DNA from 4 places in the Arthrobacter sp. K41 genome. Region 3 is predicted to be linked to each of the others. Evidence: riboswitches for the same ligand, from Rfam matches in the RefSeq annotation. Region 3 holds a riboswitch; each other region holds the start of a gene.

Region 1 (5,389 bases), on a different contig from region 3:
CCGGAGACGAAGTACGTGGTGAAGACCAGGAACAGCGAGAGGGATCCGGCGCCCCACCAGTCCATGGCGCCGCGCACACCCTGCGGCCGTCCGGCCGGAACGATTTTGATGATGCAGGCGGCGGCGATGGCGGTGAGGACCAGTACGACGACGAAGATGGACCGGAAGCCGAGGGTCTCGGCCATGAGCCCGCCCACGTAGCCATCCACGCCGCCCACTCCCCCGTTGATGGCGGCGATGATGCCCACGGAGGTGCCGAAGACCTTGGCGTGCAGGTTTTCGCTGAGCACGATGTAGGCGAGGGCGAAGACGGCGCTGGAGACGCCCTGGAGGAACCGGCCGGTGACCAGCAGCGGCAGGGTGGGGGCGGTGATGCAGAGGACGGTGCCGGCGCCCATGATTCCGAGGACCAGGAGCAGCGCGGCGCGGCGGCCGATGAAGTCGCTCCACCGGCCGATCACGGGCCCGGCGATGGCGCCGGCCAGGAAGAACATGGACTGGACGGGGGCGGCGCTCTCGGCACCCTGTCCGAATTCGGCGGCGATCTGCGGCAGTGCAGGGGTGACCATGCTGGCGTTGAGCTGGAAGGACAGCACGCCGAGCAACAGGGTGGAGATCAGCAGGGCGGCGCGGCGGCCGGCGAATTGCGTTTCTTCGCGAAGTACGACGGCGGCTGCGGCTTCCGCGGAAGGCGCGGCGGCCGCCGGGGTTGGGGTGTTCACATCAAACTCCTTTGTTCTGCAGGCAGGTCCTGCGCTTGGGATGTGAGTTGTTATACAACCATGTATGACGGACAAGTACAACCATGGTCTACACTATTTCTCAATCCGGCTGCTTCCGGCCCCTCCCCCGTTAGGACTTCCCATGAGCACTCGACTTCCTGCCGTCACCGTCGTCGGCAGCATCAACCTGGACCTGATCGCCACCGCAGAACGGCTGCCCACCGCGGGCGAAACCATCGGCAGCGCGGTCCTTTCTGAGCAGCCCGGCGGCAAGGGTGCCAACCAGGCCGCGGCAGCTGCGCGGCTCGGCGGGAGCGCCCGGATGGTCGGCGCCGTGGGCAGTGACGCGCAGGGGCAGCGGATGCTGGACACGCTGGCTGGCGCCAGTGTGGACACGGCTGACGTGGCCGTCCTGCCGGAACCGACCGGGACGGCGCTGATCGTGGTGGACCGCGACGGCGAGAACCAGATTGTGGTGTGCCCGGGCGCCAACTCGAACCTCTCGTTGGACGGGGTGCAGTTCGCCCCGGACGAGACGGTGCTGTGCCAGCTGGAGGTCGGGCTGCCCGTGGTGCTGGAGGCCGCCCGGCGGCACAGCGGTTACTTTGTGCTGAACGCGGCACCGGCCATGCACCTGCCGGCGGAGCTGCTGGAACGCTGCGACCTGGTGATCGTCAACGAGAGCGAGTACGCCCTGATCCCCGCCCTCGCGGAGGCGAAGCTGGTGGCGGTGACGTACGGCGGGGACGGCTCGGCGATGTTCGAGCACGGACGCAAGGTGGCAGAGGCGCCGTCGGCTGCCGTGGCGGTGGCGAACACCGTCGGCGCCGGGGACGCGTTCTGCGCCGCCCTGGTCTTGGCGCTGCGGCACGGGTTGGACTACGCCCACGCTCTGGCGGTGGCCAACGCGGTGGGCGCGAATGCTGTGGGAGACCCGGCCTCGCAGCCGGAGTTGGCACAGCTGGGTTACTACGTCGAGCGGACTACTGCGACTGTGGCACCCCGATGAGCATCGTATTCAGGAGGGCTGCGCCGGCGGATTTTCCTGAGGTCCGGCGCATTACACGGGAGGCCTACCTGCGGGCGGGACACTTCGCCGCCGACCACCCGTACATGAGTGTGCTGGAGGATGTGGAGCACCGCGCCGAGCATGCGCAGGTGTGAATGGCGGAGGCTGACGGGCGGGTGGTCGCGGCGGTGACGCTGACGTTCGCAGACCAGCCGTACAGCGAGATCGCCAAGGACGGGGAACTGGAGTTCCGGATGCTGGCCGTGGACCCCGGATGCCAGGGCGGCGGCGTTGGCCGCGCGGTGGTCGGCGAAGTGGTTCAGCACGCCCGGCAGCTCCCCGGCATCGAGGCGATCAGCATCACCAGCGCCAAGTTTATGGAACGGGCGCACGGCTTGTACGAGTCGCTGGGCTTCCGCCGGGCGCCGGAGCGGGACTGGTACGTGCCGAGCGAAGACATGCTGCTGTGGGTGTTCCGACTGCAGCTGGGTGGGTGAGCCGCGTGCCCAAAACGATTGGAGCTTCCATCTAATGCTCCAACGCTGAAAGGTTCGCAGCTACGAGCTGCCTCGCGCATACCTCCCGCTGCTCTTCATGCGGAGTGCCGACATTCACCAACACTCCGGACGCAACCCGCGCAAACGGCCCTGCCTCGGACGGGACGTCCACCATGGCCGGTGCCGCCCCGAGGGCCAGCAGGACATTGGCGGTGAAATTCGTGACCACGGTGTTGGTCAGGCACTGGATCAGCGGTGTGCTTTCCCGGACACGTTCGAGCATGGTCCAGGCATGGTCAGGCGTCAGGCGAATAGTCATCCGCGACATCCCTTCGCTAGTACGAACTAGATCAGGTTCAACGGGTGTTCTCTCAGCCCCTACCAGCAGGGCACCCCGTGTCACTAACGCAAGACTCTACTCGCCGGCGGAGGGTGGGAAAAACGTCATGTCAGGACTGGCGGCCTTTGTGATCAGGGGTTTCCAAAGGCCCGCTTGGCCCATCGGCGTCCGGTGGTGAACGCCGACGTCGCACACCGGATCAGTGCGATCCACCGGCAGATCGCGATGCTTCATGTGGAACTGGCAGACCTGATGGTGGCTGCTGCTGGCGGGGGTCCTTCTCCGGTTCCTGCCCAGCCTCTTGTGCAGCCGCCGCGGGCTGCGGCTGGAGCGCCGTCAGTGGCAGGATGGTCCGAGAAAGTTTTGAGGCTGTCGGAGAGACACCTTTAGCGACAGAGTTATAGGCACGGCTAATCCGCCGGTTGTCCTCGCTAACGGCGCGATTGCCCGGAACCGCCGCAGCGTCGGTCACGGCGGGCCATTATGCGCTGAAGCCCTCGAAGGAGTTCCGCCCCGAAAGCTCGAGTATCTCTCGGTCAGGAACTGTTAGGTCGAGGTGCATCTGCCACACCACCTCAGGCTACCCGGAGTCATTGAGGAAGGATCCTCAACGAGTTGTGTTGCTGAGGATGCCTGAACGATCATCGGTACAGCTGAGGCGCCAGGGGTCAGCAGGGCCGTCCCCGTGTGAGCTGCCCGTCCCCTGAAACGCCCTGAACCTCCGAAGTATCCGAACCGCTTTGTGTTTGTTTCAAACAATGCGTGCGTCAGGAACATGACGATTGACCTTCAGGCATCCGGAGCCTCCATCGAGTCGCTCAGTTCAACCGGATTGGTGGGTCGATGATGGGAGCTTGAGTGGAAATCGCGTGCGACATGAGATGTGGGTTGACCCTGTTCGATAAGCCGGGGCGTTGGCGATCTGACTATCGGGGAAGATCGGTCATCGGCCGCCGGGTCCATGCCCGCGCCCCGACGCCTGATGACGGAGTCGTTGGCGCATGCGCGTTCGATTTTGAGTTCCGTCCAGGCCAGGGATGTAATGACGGAGACGACCTCGACACAATCGGGGTATCAGTTTCGACGTTCTCGCGGCCAAGGTTCAGGACATAGACGTGCGCCTTCCGCGCTCGGAGTTCGTATGGACTCAGCACGTGTAATCACTGGCAGTACGAGTTGTGTATATTCGCGGAATGGTAACAAAACTTTCCGAGGCAGCCGATCAACCTCTAGACCTGCTTCACCAGCGGTTGAAGGAATCTGGCGCGACCTGCGAATGGCTTACGCCAGAGGATGGCGAAAGACAGCTTCGATTTTCCATACTCCGAGGCAGGGATGAACAAGTTTGGAGACGTGCGACGGCAGCTACTGTTGATAAATACTTTGAAATCAATGTGCAATCCAAACGATTTTTAGGCAATTACGATGCACTCTACGATAAGCAGACGGGGTTCATCGAGGCCTCCCTCGAAAATGGCGGATCGCGAGGAATGGCAATCTCTGAAATGCCGGGAGCTGAGGTGCAAGATCCAGGGGGTGATTGGCGCCCCATCGCGCTAGACGCCCCGATCCCCCTCTCTGACGCAGAATCGGAAACAGAATCAAGTCCAGACTCAGAGAGCGCGAGCGTGGATCGTGAGAACGCCCGGTCGTCGAGCTACCGAATTCGAGTCAGGGACCCTCGCGGTCGATGGAGTCTCGAAGTGAGCCCGGCAACAGAAGTTCTACAGACATTATCGTCCCGACGTATTTTTATGAGAGGGCGAGATGGGCGAAATGCGAGCAATTCCCTGAAAATTGAGGGACTGCAGCCTGCAACCCACGACGAGGCGCTGAAAGCACTCGACGAGCTAGGGGCGTCTTTTCTATTCGACCTGCAGTTGAAGTACGCGTACGGGGCGAATCTAGCTCTCTTTAGGAGCCCCTCGCCTTACGTGCGGACTTCACAAGCACCCGCATTGATCCCTCTATCTCCTCCCCGCTACTCGTACTCAACAGAAGCTTTGTCGCTGTACCGCTACGCCACCTCGGCGACCGGCATGAATCTCTTGGCGTTCCTGGCTTACTATCAGGTGCTGGAATTCTTCTTTGCTCGATACTCCGAGTTGGAAGCAATCCGGAAAGCTCGAACAAACTTAAGAAACCCTCTGTTCAATATCGAGGACGATGGGCAATTGGGGCGCCTTTTAATGCTGGGCGGCGGCGCCAAAGGCAGATCGGAACGAGACCAATTGAAGGCAACGCTTCGATCCTGCCTGGAAGTAGATGAGATCAACACCTTTGTATTGAACCACCCCGAACGCGCCGCGCATCTCAAGAACAAGAAAAAGATTGTTGACGTATCAATCATTAATGTCGAAAATCGAGGGGTTGACCTCATCGATCAGGTAGCTGATCGCATCTATGACATTCGGTGCCGGGTGGTTCATGCAAAGGATGGGGGTGGCCACGATTCAAAGCTGCTTATGCCCTATTCTCCTGAGGTAAAAGAGTTGAGCCACGACGTTGATCTAGTTAGGTTCTGCGCACAACGCGCGCTGATCGCAAGTGCAGGCCCAATACAGCATTAGTATGTTCACCGCAGAACTCATCCAGGCGGCGGCAAGGCTGCAGAAACCTCCGATCGATAAGAGCGGAACAGCTGCGGGGCGCCGTTCTCGCCCATCTCCGTGCGCGCGGTCAGTCGCATTTCCTCGTCGTCTGTCCGGCCGCGGTCGTGAGTAACTGGACTCGCGAGACAGTAAAGCACACCAAATTAAGGGCCTTACGCCTCCACGGCACATTATGGGAGCGAAACCACGCGGCAAAGGCGTGGGTCAAG
Region 2 (5,389 bases), on a different contig from region 3:
TTGTTGGTTTCAAATCAAGGAAATCAACGACCGGGCATCCATTTCTACTTCTTCAGTCTAGCCGCAACAGCCCGATTCCCGGCTTTGGCCGCCAGGGGCCGTAGTTGCGGGCCGTGCCGCCGCTACTCGACGAGCTCGAAATGGACTTCCCGCGTGGCGATATCGGAGGAGACCAGGCGGACCCGGACCTTGGTGCCGGACTCCAGTTCGCCGGCGCAGCGGGCAGTCACCGCCGGATCTGCGATCTGGACGATCCCCGAACCGCCGTTGCCATTGCCGTTCTTCCCGTTGCCGTTGCCGTTCCTGCCGTTCTCTTTTTGCGGTTTGGACCCGGAGATGACAATGGCATCAAACTCCTGCCCCACGTGGTTGACCAGCAGGGCCGCCTCCACGGTATCCAGGGCCGTGCGCTCCATCCGGGATGCCAGCTGGTCGGAGCCGGCCATGATCTCGGGCAGGGACGGAAGGGCCTCCCTCGCCCATCCCGGCACTTCGCCGCCGCTGCTCAAAGCCTCGCAAATCACCAGCACAAAGCGGTCCACCAGCCGGCGCAGCGGGGCGGTGGTGTGCGCATAGGCGGCGCCGATGGCCGATTGCACCGCGTCCTCCGGGACGGACCCGTCAAAGGCCGTGTAGGCGGCGCCCCGGAACAGCATGCCGGCGGAGTGCATGATGGCCAGCTGGCGGGGTTCCGTCGGGTCCAGGCTCCGCAGGTATTCGCCGTAGCTGACTTCACCGTCCCAAGGCTTGCCCAAGGCCTCGGTCTGCAGCCGGAAGTGATTCAGGGAGCGCTCGTCCGGGGATGGCATGGTGCGCAGGATGCCCACCTTCCCCGCCAGCATGAGCTGGGCCGCAGCCATTCCGGTCATGAGGGATATCTGTGCGTTCCAGTCCTCCACCGGAAGCTGGGGAGCGGCGGCAATCCGGTAGCCGCCGTCGGGAAGCTGGACGATCTCCTGTTCCGGCATGTTCAGGCTGGCGCCGCCGCGGGCCCGCTCCAGCTCCACGCGCTTGAGCCCCACCTCCCTAAGGAGCAGCAGCACCGGGGCCGCGGTGCCGGCGTCGAGCTCGGCCTGCACGCCCTTGTAGCTGAGCTTCGCGCGGCTGCGCATCCGGGCCCGCTTTACCGCTACGGACTGCACCCCGGCGGCGCTGTCCAGGCGGAAGTCCCAGACGAACGCGGAGCAGTCCTGGCCGGGGAGGAGGCTTCCGGCCTGTTCGCTGATGACCTCCGGATGCAAGGGGATCCGCCCGTCGGGGGCATAGAACGTCTGGCCGCGCCGGCGCGTTTCCGCGTCCAGGGGCCCGCCGGGGGCCACGAAGGCGGGCACATCCGCAATGGCATACAGCACGTGGTAGCCGTCGCCGTCCGGCTCGATGAACAGGGCCTGGTCCAGGTCCGTCGACGACGCCGGATCGATGGTGATGAATTCGATGCCGGTGAGGTCATGGCTGGGGAGCTGCAGGGACTCGACGGCCGCCTTTGCGTCAGCCACCGCGTCCTCCGGGTAGGCGCCCGGCAACTCCAGCTCGGTCCGCAGGGCGCTCAGGGCCGCCTCGAGCGCGTTGTTGTGCTCGTGGACGTTGGGAGCCAGCCGATGGTGTGACACGAAAATCAGCCTAGTCCGAATTCCGGCCATAATGCAGGCGCCGTGCCCGGATCGCCGCACTTGGCTGATCCCGCCGCGGACGCCGCCGCTCTGGCGCCCGAAGTCAGGGCTTCCGGGCGTCCAGCGCCGCGAGCAGCGCAGCGGCGGCCGCTGCCGGATCGGAAGCTTCCGTAATGGCGCGGACCACCACGATCCTGCGCGCGCCTGCAGCCACCACCTGCTCCACGTTGCCATGGTCAATGCCCCCAATCGCGAACCAGGGGAGGCCGTCGTCGGACTGCCCTTCCAGGCCGGCCGTCCGCGCAGCTTCTGCGGCGTACTTCACCAGGTCGAGCCCTACCGCGGCCCGTCCCGGTTTGGTGGGGGTGGCCCAAACCGGGCCTACACAGAAGTAATCCAAGCCCGCCGGAGCCGAGGCTGCAGCCAGGGCGGCGTCCACCTGCGCCGGGCTGTGGCTGGAGAGGCCAATGGCGGCATTGCCGTTGAGCAGGGTCCGCGCAGCCTCGAGGGGCAGGTCCTTTTGGCCGATATGGAACACCGGGGCACCGGACAATACGGCGATATCCGCCCTGTCATTGACGGCCCAAAGCCGGCCGTGCCGCTCTGCCGCTTCCTTGAGGACGGCCAGCAGTTCGAGCTCCTCGGATGCCTCGATGTTCTTGTCCCTGAGCTGGATGATGTCCACGCCACCGGAAAAAGCGGCATCAACGAAATCCCCGAAATCCCCGCGGTCCGTGCGCGCATCGGTGCAGAGATAAAGGCGGGCAGCGTGAAGGCCGTTGCTGATCTTCGCGCTGCCAAGGACGTCAGTGCCGGCGGCAGGGGTGTGGGACACATTCATGGAGGAAAGCCTAGTTCCTCTACACTGGCCTCGTACTGCGGGAGCCCGCGGCAGCTGTCACAAAGCGCCGGGCTGAGAGGGCGTCAGAGCCGACCGCTTGACCTGATCCGGTTAATGCCGGCGTAGGGAAGGAGACACATGGGCGCACCTTCAGGCGCCCGCCCGGACGCGCCGTCCGGGCGGGCGGACAACATCGTCCACGCCGACGTCGCCGTCATCGGCGGCGGAGTCATCGGCCACAGCATCGCGTGGGAGGCGCAGCGCTCCGGCCGCGCAGTGGTGGTCATCGACGACGCGCCGGGGTCGGGGGCGAGCTGGGCTGCCGCAGGAATGCTGGCTCCGGTGAGCGAGCTGCACTACCAGGAGGAGGACCTCCTGGAATTCATGCTGGAGGCCTCCGTACGCTGGCCGGCTTTCGCCGCCGGCCTCGCTGCAGCTTCAGGGACAGATCCGGGATACATTACGACGCCGACCCTCGCCGTGGGAGCCGACGCCGGGGACCGCCGCGCCCTGATGGACCTGCGCACAGTCCAGCAGGCGAACGGCCTCTCCGTTGAACCGCTCACCGTCCGGGCAGCGCGGCAGCGGGAGCCGCTGCTCAGTCCCGGGATTTCCTGTGCACTGGACACCCCGGCGGACCACCAGGTGGATCCGCGGCTGCTGGTGGCCTGCCTGCAGGCCGCCCTGGCCGGCGGGCGTGCGGGTAACGGAGGCGGGAGCAGGGGCCGCGCCGCAGGGCACGGCACCGCAGCAGCCGGCGCCGTCGACGGTTATGCAGTCCCTGCCCGCGCGGCCGGGCTGCTGTGGCAGAACGGAAGGGTCGCCGGGGTACGCCTGGCAGGCGGGGGTGCCGTGTTGGCCGCCGAAACGGTGGTGGCGAACGGGCTGCACGCGGCAGCGCTGGAAGCACTGCCCGGCAATCTGCATCTGCCGCTGCGGCCCGTCTACGGGGACATCCTGCGCCTTGCCGTTCCCAAGCATGTGCAACCCCTGGTCACGTCCACCGTCCGCGGGCTGGTGCACGGCGTCCCGGTCTACATCGTCCCGCGCCGGGACGGCACAGTGGTGGTCGGGGCAACCCAGCGCGAGGATGCCCCCTCGGCCGCTGATGCCGTTTCCGCCGGCGGCGTATACCAGCTGCTCCGGGACGCGCTGGTGCTGGTCCCCGCCGTCGCCGAACTTGAACTGCTGGAAGCCACCGCCCGGGCCCGCCCCGGAACGCCGGACAACGCACCGCTGCTCGGGCGGGTACCCGCGGCGTCCGGGCCGGCCGGCCGGGACGCCCGTTATGTCGCCGGGCTCATCATTGCCACCGGCTTCTTCCGCCACGGAGTCCTGCTGGCTCCGGCGGCTGCCGCCGTCTGCCGGGACCTCCTGGACGGCGGGCCGGACCCGCGGTGGGCGGCCTTCAACCCTGGCCGTTTCTCCCGCTCCGGCTACCCGTCCACCAACCGCTTACGCCAAAAGGAAACAGCATGAACATCACCTTGAACGGAACCCGGCACCTTGTACCCGAGGGCGCCTCCATCAGCGCGCTCGTCAGCGAGGTCACCGGACGCCCCCTCGCTGCCACCGGCCAGGCCACCGACGGCCGGAAGCTTGGCGTGGCTGTCGCGCACAACTCCGAGGTAGTGCCGCGCAGCCAGTGGTCCGCCACCGCGCTCGCGGACGGCGACGAAGTCGAGCTCGTCACGGCCGTGCAGGGAGGCTGACACCATGACCGAAACCATCACCACCTCAAGCTCAACCGGCCAGGACGATCCGCTGGTGATCGACGGCGTCGCGCTGACCTCCCGGCTCATCATGGGCACCGGCGGTGCCCCCAGTCTTGACGGCCTGGGGGCGGCCCTCCTGGCCTCCGGAACCGCCCTGACCACCGTGGCCATGCGGCGGTACTCCACCGCGGAAACGGGCTCACTTTTCCAGCTGCTCGTGAACCACGGCATCCGCGTATTGCCCAACACGGCCGGCTGCTTTACTGCCCGGGACGCCGTGCTGACCGCCGAACTGGCCCGTGAGGCGCTGGAAACAGATTGGGTGAAGCTGGAAGTCATTGCCGACGAACAGACCCTGCTGCCGGACGCCGTCGAACTGGTGGACGCCACGGAGCAGCTCGTCAACAGGGGATTCAAGGTTTTTGCGTACACCAACGACGACCCTGTCCTTGCCCTGCGGCTCGAGAACCTCGGGGCCACTGCCGTGATGCCGCTGGGGGCACCGATCGGCACGGGACTGGGCATCCTTAACCCGCACAATATCGAGCTGATCGTCGCCCGCGCCTCAGTGCCGGTGGTTCTGGACGCCGGCATCGGCACTGCCTCGGACGCGGCCCTGGCCATGGAACTGGGCTGCGACGCCGTCCTGCTGGCCACGGCCGTGACCCGGGCACAGAATCCTGCCCTGATGGGGGAAGCCTTCAAACACGCGGTGATCGCCGGTAGGCTGGCACAAGCGGCCGGCAGGATACCGCGCCGCGAACATGCACTGGCGTCCTCGGCCATGGAGGGCCGGGCCGAGTTCCTCTAGGCCTCCCCCTGGTGCTGCGGGCGCCGGCCACCAGGCAAGGAGCAGCTATGGCCGGCAAGGACGTTCTTTCTCCCGAGCGGCTCGAGGACGCCTTGGCGGTCCTGCCGGACTGGCAGTACAGCGGGGGTGCGCTGGTGACCGCATACAAACTGCCGACGGCGGCTGCAGCGCTTGAGCTGATTGCCGCCGTCGGGCGCCTCTCCGAGGAGCAAAACCACCACCCTGACCTGGAGTGGCGGTACAACCTGGTGTACCTCCGGTATACCTCCCACGACGCCGGGGGAGAGGTCACGGCCCGCGACGTGCGCGCGGCCGAGGCAGTACGTGAAGCTGCAGCCGCGCTGCAGGCGGTTGCCGAGCCTAAGAAGCATCCCGCCGGCTCTTAACCGCCTGTGGCCACTGCCCCGGGCAG
Region 3 (5,389 bases):
GTGATGAGAGCGCGGCGTTGCCGAGGCCGCCGATGCCCCCTGCTGCGGCTACGTATTCGGCGCCTTCACCAACGAGGTCCGCGAGGACCGTGCCGTCCTTGGATTTGACCACGGTGCCGTCAGGGACGGGGAGTATCAGGGTTTCGCCGTTCTTGCCGCCACGCCAGTCACCCATGCCCGGGCCACCGTTGGTGGCGTGGCGGTGGGGTGCGTGGTGGTAGTCAAGGAGGGTAGTGGTCTGGTGGTCAACGCGAAGGATCACGTCGCCGCCATTGCCGCCGTTGCCGCCGTCGGGACCGCCAAGCGGCTTGAACTTTTCGCGGTGGACGGAGACGCATCCGTGACCGCCGGCACCGCCGGATACGTGCAGTACTACCCGGTCTACAAAGCTGGCCACGTGGTTCTCCTCAATGCTGTTTCCTGGACGCCGCGGGGCGCCAAGACGATTGTAATGCGGTTAAAAGAACAGTGGAGCGGACCAACTGGCCCGCTCCACCGCTTCAGAACTGTTTGTTACTCTGCAGCTGCAGCAGCAACGATGTTGACGACGCGACGACCGCGGCGGGTGCCGAATTCAACGGCTCCCGGGGTCAGTGCGAACAGGGTGTCGTCGCCGCCACGGCCAACGCCGGCGCCCGGGTGGAAGTGGGTGCCACGCTGGCGGACGATGATCTCGCCTGCGGAGACGACTTGGCCGCCGAAGCGCTTCACGCCGAGGTACTGAGCGTTGGAATCACGACCGTTGCGAGTGGAGCTCGCGCCCTTTTTATGTGCCATTTGAAATGCCTGCCTCTAAATTCTGGGGATCTGCTGAAAAACCTGAACAGTAACGAAGGTTACTGGATACCAGTGATCTTGACCTTGGTCAGTTCCTGGCGGTGACCCTGGCGCTTCTTGTAACCGGTCTTGTTCTTGAACTTCTGGATCACAATCTTCGGACCACGGAGGTCGTTCAGGATCTCAGCCGTAACAGTTACCTTGGCCAGGTCAGCAGCGGCGGTGGTGACCTTGTCACCATCAACCAGGAGCAGTGCGGGCAGCTGGATAGTGCTGCCAGCTCCACCGGCGACGCGGTTAAGGGTAACGAAGTCTCCAACGGAAACCTTCTCTTGGCGGCCGCCTGCGCGGACAATCGCGTACACCACTTGGGAACTCACTTCTCTCGACGTTTATTACAAAATTTGCGTGCGGAACCGGCCAATAAAAGCCTGGTTTCTCGCTGTGCCTCAACGCCGTGGGGTCATAACCCAAGTGTTGGCGTAAGCACCGAAGATCCAGAATACGCTAATTTTGGCTTCGGCCGCAAATGAGGCTGGTTCCGGCGGGCTGGCTGTGATAAGTACCACTGCTGAATCCCGGCCTCGGGACCGTGCCCCACCATACTACCGGCAAGGCCGCGGCCACGGTGTCAGGCATGGAGGCGCGGCGCGTCGAAGAAGTCCACTTCCAGGCGGCAGGACTGTTTGAATGCCGTGATCATGGCGGGCCGCTCGGCAGCGGAGGCCCTGCGTCCCGCTTCATCCACTATGGCAATGGCCCTGCGGGTGGCGGCGGCGAAGTCTTCGTCGGCATAGGTGCGCAGCCACTCCGCGTAAGGGTGCGCGGAAGGTTCACCGGCGGCAACAAACTGGGCGTGGAGCGTGGCGCCTACCTCGGCGTACAGCCAGAAGCAGGGCAGGACTGCCGCCGCGAGGACCGCATAACTGCCCGACGCCGAGGCCGCCGTCAGGTGGTCAACGTAGGACTTGGTGACGGGGCCGAGCCGGGGCAGGACCGAGCGCGCGCCCAGCCAGGAGCGGTGAAGCTCCGACTCGACCTCCAGGCACTGCCCGGCCGAAGCAGCCCAAAACAGTTGCTCCGCCTCGGTGGGCGCCAGCGAACTCGCCCTTGCCAGAACCCGTGAATAGCCGTTGAGGTAGAGGGCGTCCTGCGCGAGGTAGTACTCAAACTGGTGCTCCTGAAGGCTGCCCGTAGCCAGGTCGCGGATGAAGCCGAGGGCATAGATATCCTCCAGGTCCGGCTGCGCCTCACGCCGCAGCTGCGCCGCGAAGCTGCCTTCCGCCGGCACCGGCTGCAGGTGGTGGAAATGATGCACGGGCCCGTTGCCTGTCCCCACCTCCAGGGTTCCCGAGGCCTTGAGCGCGCCGGCGAGCCACGGCTTGGCTTCCCGGAGTGACGCTTCCCAGTCCCCCAGCCGCGCCTGGGCGGTGGCCATTGCAGAGGACAACGAACAGCCTGTGCCGTGGCTGTTCGTCGTTGCAAGCCGCTCCCCTGGCACCTCCACCACTTCATGGGACAGCAGGCCCAGGGTGTTGACCAGCGCGTCCGGGCACTCGTTGCCGTCCAGGTGGCCGCCCTTGACCAGTACGGTTGCGCCGCTGGCGGCTGCGAGGGCGCGGCCCTGGTCCAGCGCGCCGCCCCAGCTGTCCTGCAACTGCCCGCCCACAAGCATGGCGAGCTCCGCGAGGTTGGGGGTGATGAGGTGTGCCAGCGGCAGGAGTTCGCGCAGGGCCGTTTCGGCAGACTCGTGCAGGAGCCGGTCGCCGCTGGTGGCAACCATAACTGGGTCCAGGACCACGACGGCGGGCCGCACCTTCTGCAGCCACTGCGCCACCGTTCCAATGACGTCGGCGTTGCCGAGCATTCCGATTTTCACGGCGTCGATGGTGATGTCGTCGCTGATGGCGTCGAGTTGCTCTGCCAGGAATGCTGCAGGGGGCACGTGAACGGACCTTACTCCGTGCGTGTTCTGGGCTGTGAGGGCAGTGATGGCTGCCATCCCGTACCCCCCGAGGGCCGCGATGCTTTTCAAATCCGCCTGGATACCGGCACCGCCGGAAGGATCCGAGCCGGCGATGGACAGGACCCTGGGTACCTGCCGGCCCGGCAATGCCGGCGCAGTGGCGGGTCCAGGGGTGGCTGCGGGCATTACAAGAGTCGTAGACAAAGGACATCCCTTCGCCGGTGCTAACCGGACAGGTTCAACGGGTCTGAATCTCAGCCGGCTCTCTGCGCGGCACCCCGTGTCGGTTCCCCAGCCTAGCTTTTTTGCCCGCCCCAGGCTGAAGGTGACACATTGCGACCCGAAGCCGCACGCTGATGGCGCGCAGCTCCGCATCCCGCCCTGCGGGCCCTGCACGCAAAAGTCCCCGCCCGGTGGACAAATCCCCTGGAACTTCATGGGGTTTTGTCCACTGAACGGGGACTTGTTGAAACGCGCCGGTACGTGCCCGTGAGCGCTCCGGCTAGAGCTCCGAGGCCGGTACGCCTACGCCCAGGATGATGGGCGCCTCTGCGGGCTTTGTTGACGCTTTTTCAAGGCCGGCACCGCCGGCACCGGCCGGCGCCGGAGCCTTTGCCTCGTGGGTATGCCCTGTGCTGGCTGCCGCCACGCTTTCGTGATGCTGCACGGAGGTTTCGTTGGCTGCTCCCTGGGCGCGGCTGGCACTGCGGTTGCGCCGCGGGCGCCGTTGCCGGGACTGCTCCAGCGTGTGGTCCGTGTAGTCCTTCGCCGGTTCCCCGGCAGCGGCTGCAGCAGGCACGCGGGCCGGCTGTACCGGCTCCACGCGCTCCGCCGGTTTCTGCTCCGGTTCGGTCTGCTCAGGCTCCGCTTGTGCGGGCGCCGGCTGGCCCAGGTGGGCGAACGCTTCGGCAAGCCGGTCCAGGGTCAGTGCGGGCTTCTGCGGCTGCTCCTCAGCGTGGTCCACGAACGGCAGCACCACCTTCTCGCCGCCAAAGGTCAGCACGGCGGCCGGGCGCGCATCGTCGTCGCGGTTTGTTTCCACTGCGGGAGCCGGAGCAGGGGCGGGCGCGGAATGGTCCGCGGCAGCCAGCCTGGCTGCGGCCACTTCGTCGTCGTGCAAGTGGGCTGCATGCGCGGCGGCGGCGATGTTGGCAAGGGCCAGCCGGGTGGCTTCCGCCTTCGCGTGCCGCTCAGCGTCAGTGGGGTCGGGCTGGACTGTGTGGACGGGCACGGCAGGCGCGGGGGCAACCTCGGGCTGCTGGCCGCCACGGCCCCGCCGCCGCTTCCGGTCCGGACGCACGCCGGCCTGGCTGCTGTCGATGCGCGGGGCGTCATTGCGGTGGCCTTCGCTGCGGGGTTCCGGCCGGCTGTCGGTCCGCTGGACGTGGTGTTCGGCGGCTACGATGTTGGCCCGCCGGTGCTCAACGGGGTCGTCATGGGTGACGACACCGCGGCCGGCGCACGCTTCGCACTGCTCGCCGAAGACTTCCAGGAGTCCGGTGCCCATCCGCTTTCGCGTCATCTGCACCAGGCCAAGGGAGGTCACTTCGGCAACCTGGTGCTTGGTGCGGTCGCGTCCCAGGCATTCCACCATGCGGCGCAGAACGAGGTCGCGGTTGGATTCAAGGACCATGTCGATGAAGTCGATGACGATGATGCCGCCGATGTCGCGGAGGCGGAGCTGGCGGACCACTTCTTCAGCAGCCTCGAGGTTGTTTTTGGTCACCGTCTCTTCGAGGTTGCCGCCGCTGCCGGTGAACTTGCCGGTGTTGACGTCCACCACGGTCATGGCTTCGGTGCGGTCGATCACCAGCGAACCGCCGGACGGGAGGAAGACCTTCCGCTCCAGCGCCTTGTGGATCTGCTCGTCAATGCGCCAAGCAGCGAAGATGTCCTGGTCCTTGGTCCACTTTTCGAGGCGTCCCACCAGGTCCGGCGCCACATAGGTGACGTACGCCTCGATGGTGTCCCAGGCTTCCTCGCCTGAAACGATCAGCTTGGAGAAGTCTTCGTTGAAGACGTCACGGACCACCTTGATGGTGAGGTCCGGTTCGCCGTACAGCAGCTCAGGAGCAAGGATCTTGGTGGACTTCGACTGGCTTTCGATGCCTTCCCACTGCGCGCGCAGGCGGTTGATGTCGTGTGTCAGCTCTTCCTCGGACGCTCCCTCGGCGGCGGTGCGGACGATGACGCCCGCCTGCTCCGGGAGCCGGTCCTTGAGGATGCGCTTGAGGCGGTTGCGTTCTACGTCGGGCAGTTTGCGCGAGATGCCGGTCATGGAACCGCCGGGAACGAACACCAGGTAGCGGCCGGGGAGTGAGATCTGGCTGGTCAGGCGTGCGCCCTTGTGTCCCACGGGGTCCTTGGTCACCTGGACCAGCACGGTATCACCGGACTTGAGCGCATTTTCGATACGGCGCTGCTTGCCCTCGAGGTTGACGGCTTCCCAGTTCACCTCACCGGCGTAAAGGACGGCGTTCCGGCCGCGCCCGATGTCCACGAAGGCGGCTTCCATGGAAGGCAGCACGTTCTGGACCTTGCCGAGGTAGACGTTGCCGATCAGGGAATCCTGCTGGGTCTTCGACACAAAATGCTCGGCCAGGACGCCGTCTTCGAGGACGGCGATCTGGATTCTGTCGTCGCGCT
Region 4 (5,389 bases), on a different contig from region 3:
TCCGCCTTCCACTTGTACGGGTCGATTCCCGCCCCACGGCTAAGCGCCAGGGTGGCCGAAACTTTCCCGGCAACGGGCTCCAGCAGCCCGGCGAGGGTCAGCGCAAGGGTGGACTTTCCTGCGCCGTTGGGTCCGGTGATGGCCAGCGCCCGCCCTGCCCGGACCTGCGCCGAGATGCCTTGCCGGACCGGTACTGGCGGCAGTTTGCGCAAGCCCTTGCGGCGGGCACGTTCACGGGATACGGCCAGGTTTTCGGCGGCAAGCAGCAGGTCCCCGGAGCCGGGAGCCGGATCCGCCGTGCGTGGGCGGGTGGCCGGAACATACCCGGGCACCCAGACCCCGGCCTCAATGAGCATGCTCCGGGCTTCGCCGAGAACCTGGTCCGGAGGCCCGTCCAGGAGCACCCCCGGGTCGGTCGAAGAACCGGGCTGCAGCACCACAATGCGGTCCACCAGGTCCTTCCAGACGGAGACGCGGTGCTCCACCACCACCAGGGTTGCTCCGGTTTTGTCGAGGCAGCGCCCGACGGCGTCGCGCACCTCCACCACCCCGGCGGGATCCAGGTTGGCTGTCGGCTCGTCGAGGAGAAGCAGCCCCGGCCGCATCGCAAGGATGCCGGCCAGGGCCAGCCGCTGTTTCTGGCCGCCTGACAGTGCAGACGTTGGATGGTCCAGCGGCAGGTGGGACAGCCCGACGTCGTCCAAAGCCTCGTGCACCCGGGTCCAGATACGGTCCCGGGGCACAGCAAGGTTCTCGGCACCGAAGGCCACGTCGTCCCCCACCCGTGACAGGACCACCTGTGTCTCCGGGTCCTGCTGCATCAACCCGGCACGGCCGCGCTGATCGCGGGGGGAGGCGCCGTCGACCAGCAGCGAACCCGACTCGTCGGAGTCGCCGGCCTCGCCGTCGTCGTTCGCATCCCCCAGCACCCCCGCCAACGCATGGAGGAACGTGGACTTGCCGGCTCCGGACGGGCCAAGCAGGAGCACGCGCTCCCCTGGCCGGATGTCCAGGTCAAGGGCACGGACAGCAGGCCTGGAACGCCCGGCATGCCGCCAGCCCCAGCCGCGCGCGGTGACGGCAGCCGGGCGCGCCGCCACGGACGCGCCGTGGACGGAAGGCGCTGTCATCAGGAGAAAACCGGCTCCGTGGCTGCCTTCCGCGAGGCAAAGGAGCTCAGGACACCGGTCCTGGCCAGGCCGCGGGTGGCGATCCATGACAGCGCCCCGGCGATGACGGCACCGGAGATCGCGGTGAAGATAATGTACGCAAGCTTGTCGCCGCCCGAGTAGGCAATGTTCCAGCCCCAGGGAGCAAAGGAGTCATTGAGGCCGCAGAACAGCCCGGCAGCAGCACCGGCGAGGAGGGACACCGGCAGGTTGAACTTCCGGTACACGAAAATCGCGAAAATGATTTCCGCACCCAGGCCCTGGACGAAGCCGGAGAACAGCACCGAGGCACCGTACTGCGAACCCATCAGCAGTTCACCGGTGGCTGCCACGGTTTCGCAGAACAGGGCGGCGCCCGGTTTGCGGATGATCAGCATGCCCAGCACCGCCGGGATCATCCAGCCGCCGGCGATCAGTCCGGTAAGCGGCGGGTAAAGGGCGTTCATCGGCGCAGACACTGCTGCGGCACCCTGGGACCACGCCCAGAAAATGACGCCGCCTGCGATGGCGATCAACGCCGCCACCACGATGTCCACAACGCGCCAGGACCTGCTGGTGGTCTTCTTGATTGCTGTAGTTGCCATGCGATCCTCCTGAGGAACAGGAGGGGAAAGAACCGCAGCGGCAAACCACTGCGGAGCTTCGAGAACTCGACTCCCTTGCGCCGGTACTAACCGGATCAGGTTCGAGGGTCTGCGGCTGTCCGCACTCTCAGCGCCCACCTGCGGCTCCTGGCTTGGCCAGTGATGCCCGACGGCGGCGCTCCCCTGTCGTTGAATGATTCTGTGAGTAAATAATTGCCCTTGTGGGCGGGGTCCAGTTTACACCTGAGGAAGGGTAGATTGTGGGCCATGACCGCCAATTCACCGCATGTGACTGAGTTCGATCCGGATTCGGATGCCGTCCAGCCGGAGGGATCGCTGCAGGCTCTTATCGCCCGGATAGAGGGCGAAATCCGGGAGCTCCAGTTTCCAGGCTTTTCCATGGACGACGCACTGAACCTGGGGCTGCTGCTTGTGGAGTTGGGGAAGGAGGGCCAGTTCCCCATCGCGATAGACATCACCAAGGGTGAGCAGGTCCTGTTCCATGTCGCCCTGGCGGGGGCCACCCCGGACAACGAGCACTGGATCCGCGCCAAACAGAGAACGGCGGCCCGGTACGAGGTGCCCTCCCTGCTGGTGGGGCTGCGCGCCCGGACCCGCGGCGGACGGATCGAAGACCAGGGCTGGTTTGATCAGCGCCGGTATGCGGCACATGGCGGCTCGTTCCCGGTATATGTCGCCGGAGTGGGAGCGGTGGCTACGGTCACTGTTTCAGGGCTTCCCCAGGTGCAGGACCATGACCTGGTGGTACAGGCGCTGCGCGAGATCCTCAGCTCCATGCGAACGGACTGACGCGGGTTCCCAACCAGGGCGATGGACTCCCCTTGGATGCCGGGAGTACATTCGAGACGGGTGGCGGAAGTTCCAAACAGGAGGGGGCGCCATGCTCGGTAATACAGCCGAAAACCAGGTGCGGGCAGCGGTGGACAAGGCCGAGGAAGAAATGATTTACATCGGCCCCGACCACCCCTACTATCCTTTGCTGGCTGAACTGGTATCCGCCGTCGGAAAGGCCTGGCAGCAGGGGTATGAGCACGGCCGCCGCGGCGGGCACCAGCCAAACCCCTACGTGTGGATCGTCCCGGAAGGGTGAGCCCGCCGGCTGCGCGGACGCTGCCGGCAGTGGCCGGCGGGCAGCAGCACCGGCAGGCGCACTTAGCTTTTATTAGTAACCATGCTTACTATGTTGTCTCCAGGCTTTTGAGGAGACAGGTCATGACAGTCAGCACCCGGGCCACCGGCGCGAGGACGGGCCTGCAGAAGGCTGCCTTCGTAACCGGCGCCCTCTTCCTGCTGGTGGGTGTCCTGGGGTTTGTCCCCGGGATCACCAGCAACTACGACTCCCTGGGCATGGCCGGACACGGCTCCGGAGCCCTGCTGTTGAACCTCTTCCAGGTGTCGGTCCTTCACAATATCGTGCACCTTGCCTTCGGGGCGGCCGGACTGCTGCTGGCCCGGACCCACCAGAAGGCACGAAGCTTCCTGATCTACGGGGGCGTCGTGTACCTGGTTCTCTGGCTTTACGGCTTCCTGGTGGGGGACGAAACTCCCGCCAACTTTATCCCACTCAACGGCGCCGACAACTGGCTCCACCTGGCCCTGGGTTCGACCATGATCATTCTCGCCATCCTGCTGGCCCCCCGGACCACCCCGCGGCGCAGCCGCGGCGCAACCTGAACGACCGCCCTGACCGAAACCGCCACCGTCGACGGCCAAGCACCCGGCAGCACCGCTGCCGCCCGAAGGAGCAATCATGAAGATCCCTGAACCCCGAGGTCCCATCAGCACCGCCCTGTTCCGGGTCCTGGCAGCAACAGCCGGGGCCGGTGACAGCTCCCCCGCCGTTGAGGAACTGCGCCGGCTGGTGGTGACACAGCTGGGCACGGCCACCGACATCATCGGCGACGACGACGTCCAGCTGGCACTTTTCTCCCTCTACGAGCTGCACTACTCCGGCCTTGAAGGTGTCAGTGATGAGTGGGAGTGGGAGCCGGGCCTCATCCAGGTCCGCCGCCTGCTCGAAAGGCCTTTCGAAGAGGCGCTCCGGGCAGCCGCCCAGTCGGCAGCCGGGGAGCTGGACCTCCCCCCTGCCGCGGAAATGACCAGCGACGCCGTGGCCGACGTCCTCTTCGGCCTGGCCGCCACGGACACCGGTCCCAGCGTGTCCCGGTATGTGGCCAAGAAGGCAACCCTGGACCAGCTCAAGGAGTTCCTGGTCCACAAGTCGGTCTACCAGCTCAAGGAAGCGGACCCGCACACCTGGGCCATTCCCCGGCTTACCGGCAGGGCGAAGGCTGCACTGGTGGAGATCCAGGCGGACGAGTACGGCGGAGGGCGCCCGGACCGCATGCACAGCGCGCTTTTTGCCCGCACCATGCGGGGCCTGGGGATGGACGATCACTACGGCGCCTACGTGAACGCCGTCCCCGCCGTCTCCCTCGCGGCGGTCAACATGATGTCCCTGTTCGGGCTCAACCGGCGGCTGCGCGGCGCAATCACCGGGCATCTGGCCATCTATGAGATGACCTCTTCCCAGCCCAACCGGCTGTATGGCAGCGGTTTCCGCCGTCACGGCTTCGACGCCGAGGTGACCCACTACTTCGACGAACATGTGGAAGCCGACGCGGTCCACGAGCAGATCGCCGGCCGCGACCTCGCAGGAGGACTCGTGGAGGCCGAACCCGAGCTGCTCGGGGACGTCCTGTTCGGGGCGACAGCCGTGATGGCCGTTGACGGCAGGCTCTCGTCACACCTTTTAGCGTGCTGGGAGAACGGGCAGACCTCGCTGAGGGCGGCAGTGCCGGCAGCAGCGTGAGTACCACAGCCCTGGGGCAGCCTGCGGAGTACATCCTGCCGCTGCGCTGGACCGATGATTCGGGCCTGCCGGAGCTGGTTGCCTATCTCGAGCGACTCGGCGGGTGGATCCCGGTGACCATCGTGGACGGGTCCGGTCCGGAGCTGTTCGAGCGGCACCGGGACGCTTTCCCGCCTGTTGTCCGCCATATCCGCCCGGAGGGTGCCGGTAACGGAAACGGCAAGGTGGCCGGCGTGATGACGGGCGTCCGGGCCGCCCGGGCGGAACTGCTGGTGATAGCCGACGACGACGTGCGCTACACGCGCGAATCACTCACCGCCGCCGTTAGTCACCTCGCGTCTGCGGACGTTGTGAGGCCGCAGAACTACTTCGATCCCCTGCCCTGGCACGGGTGGTGGGACACGTCCAGGTCCCTGATCAACCGGGCATGGTCGGCAGACTTCCCGGGTACGCTGGCCGTGCGCCGGAGCGCGCTGCTGGCAACCGGCGGCTACGATCCGGTGCTTTTCGAAAACCTGGAGCTGATCAGGACCGTCAAGGCAGCGGGGGGCAGGGAGAAAATCGTTCCGGACCTGTTCGTTGCCCGCACGCCGCCCGAGCCGCGGCACTTCCTCAAGCAGCGCACCCGGCAGGCCTACGACGACTTCGCCCAGCCCCGCCGTCTCGCCGCCGAACTGTCCCTGCTTCCAGCCATTGCCGCCGCAGCCTGCCTTCCAGGAAAACACCGCGGGCGCGTACTGATGGGATTGGCTGCGGCGCCTGTCATTATTGCCGAAATCGGGCGGCGGCGGCACAGGGGGACA

What was found. A riboswitch is a leader RNA that binds a small molecule or an ion and turns the genes downstream of it on or off. The one in region 3 is predicted to bind thiamine pyrophosphate.
Region 1: linked by a shared signal. The riboswitch ahead of AC5RTE_RS09695 (hydroxyethylthiazole kinase) and the one ahead of thiD (bifunctional hydroxymethylpyrimidine kinase/phosphomethylpyrimidine kinase) in region 3 are both predicted to bind thiamine pyrophosphate.
Region 2: linked by a shared signal. The riboswitch ahead of AC5RTE_RS13045 (FAD-dependent oxidoreductase) and the one ahead of thiD (bifunctional hydroxymethylpyrimidine kinase/phosphomethylpyrimidine kinase) in region 3 are both predicted to bind thiamine pyrophosphate.
Region 4: linked by a shared signal. The riboswitch ahead of AC5RTE_RS16460 (ECF transporter S component) and the one ahead of thiD (bifunctional hydroxymethylpyrimidine kinase/phosphomethylpyrimidine kinase) in region 3 are both predicted to bind thiamine pyrophosphate.

The regions. Positions count from the first base shown of each region.
Region 1 is NZ_JBNHEW010000003.1:442,160-447,548, forward strand. Features, by position in the region: gene AC5RTE_RS09680 (MFS transporter) at 1-722, opposite strand, end outside; gene AC5RTE_RS09685 (ribokinase) at 865-1,731, shown strand; partial or broken gene AC5RTE_RS09690 (GNAT family N-acetyltransferase) at 1,728-2,228, shown strand; partial or broken gene AC5RTE_RS09695 (hydroxyethylthiazole kinase) at 2,284-2,556, opposite strand; TPP riboswitch at 2,539-2,635, opposite strand; gene AC5RTE_RS09700 (hypothetical protein) at 3,762-5,138, shown strand; gene AC5RTE_RS09705 (DEAD/DEAH box helicase) at 5,210-5,389, shown strand, end outside.
Region 2 is NZ_JBNHEW010000005.1:102,602-107,990, reverse strand. Features, by position in the region: gene AC5RTE_RS13055 (RNB domain-containing ribonuclease) at 123-1,610, opposite strand; gene thiE (thiamine phosphate synthase) at 1,714-2,451, opposite strand; TPP riboswitch at 2,479-2,597, shown strand; gene AC5RTE_RS13045 (FAD-dependent oxidoreductase) at 2,590-3,930, shown strand; gene thiS (sulfur carrier protein ThiS) at 3,927-4,163, shown strand; gene AC5RTE_RS13035 (thiazole synthase) at 4,168-4,977, shown strand; gene AC5RTE_RS13030 (4a-hydroxytetrahydrobiopterin dehydratase) at 5,025-5,363, shown strand.
Region 3 is NZ_JBNHEW010000001.1:603,178-608,566, forward strand. Features, by position in the region: gene obgE (GTPase ObgE) at 1-397, opposite strand, end outside; gene rpmA (50S ribosomal protein L27) at 514-777, opposite strand; gene rplU (50S ribosomal protein L21) at 837-1,145, opposite strand; gene thiD (bifunctional hydroxymethylpyrimidine kinase/phosphomethylpyrimidine kinase) at 1,409-2,929, opposite strand; TPP riboswitch at 2,937-3,034, opposite strand; gene AC5RTE_RS02890 (Rne/Rng family ribonuclease) at 3,246-5,389, opposite strand, start outside.
Region 4 is NZ_JBNHEW010000009.1:52,748-58,136, reverse strand. Features, by position in the region: gene AC5RTE_RS16465 (ABC transporter ATP-binding protein) at 1-1,130, opposite strand, end outside; gene AC5RTE_RS16460 (ECF transporter S component) at 1,130-1,753, opposite strand; TPP riboswitch at 1,808-1,948, opposite strand; gene AC5RTE_RS16455 (heme-degrading domain-containing protein) at 2,021-2,563, shown strand; gene AC5RTE_RS16450 (hypothetical protein) at 2,655-2,864, shown strand; gene AC5RTE_RS16445 (DUF4383 domain-containing protein) at 2,987-3,448, shown strand; gene AC5RTE_RS16440 (iron-containing redox enzyme family protein) at 3,525-4,586, shown strand; gene AC5RTE_RS16435 (glycosyltransferase family 2 protein) at 4,583-5,389, shown strand, end outside.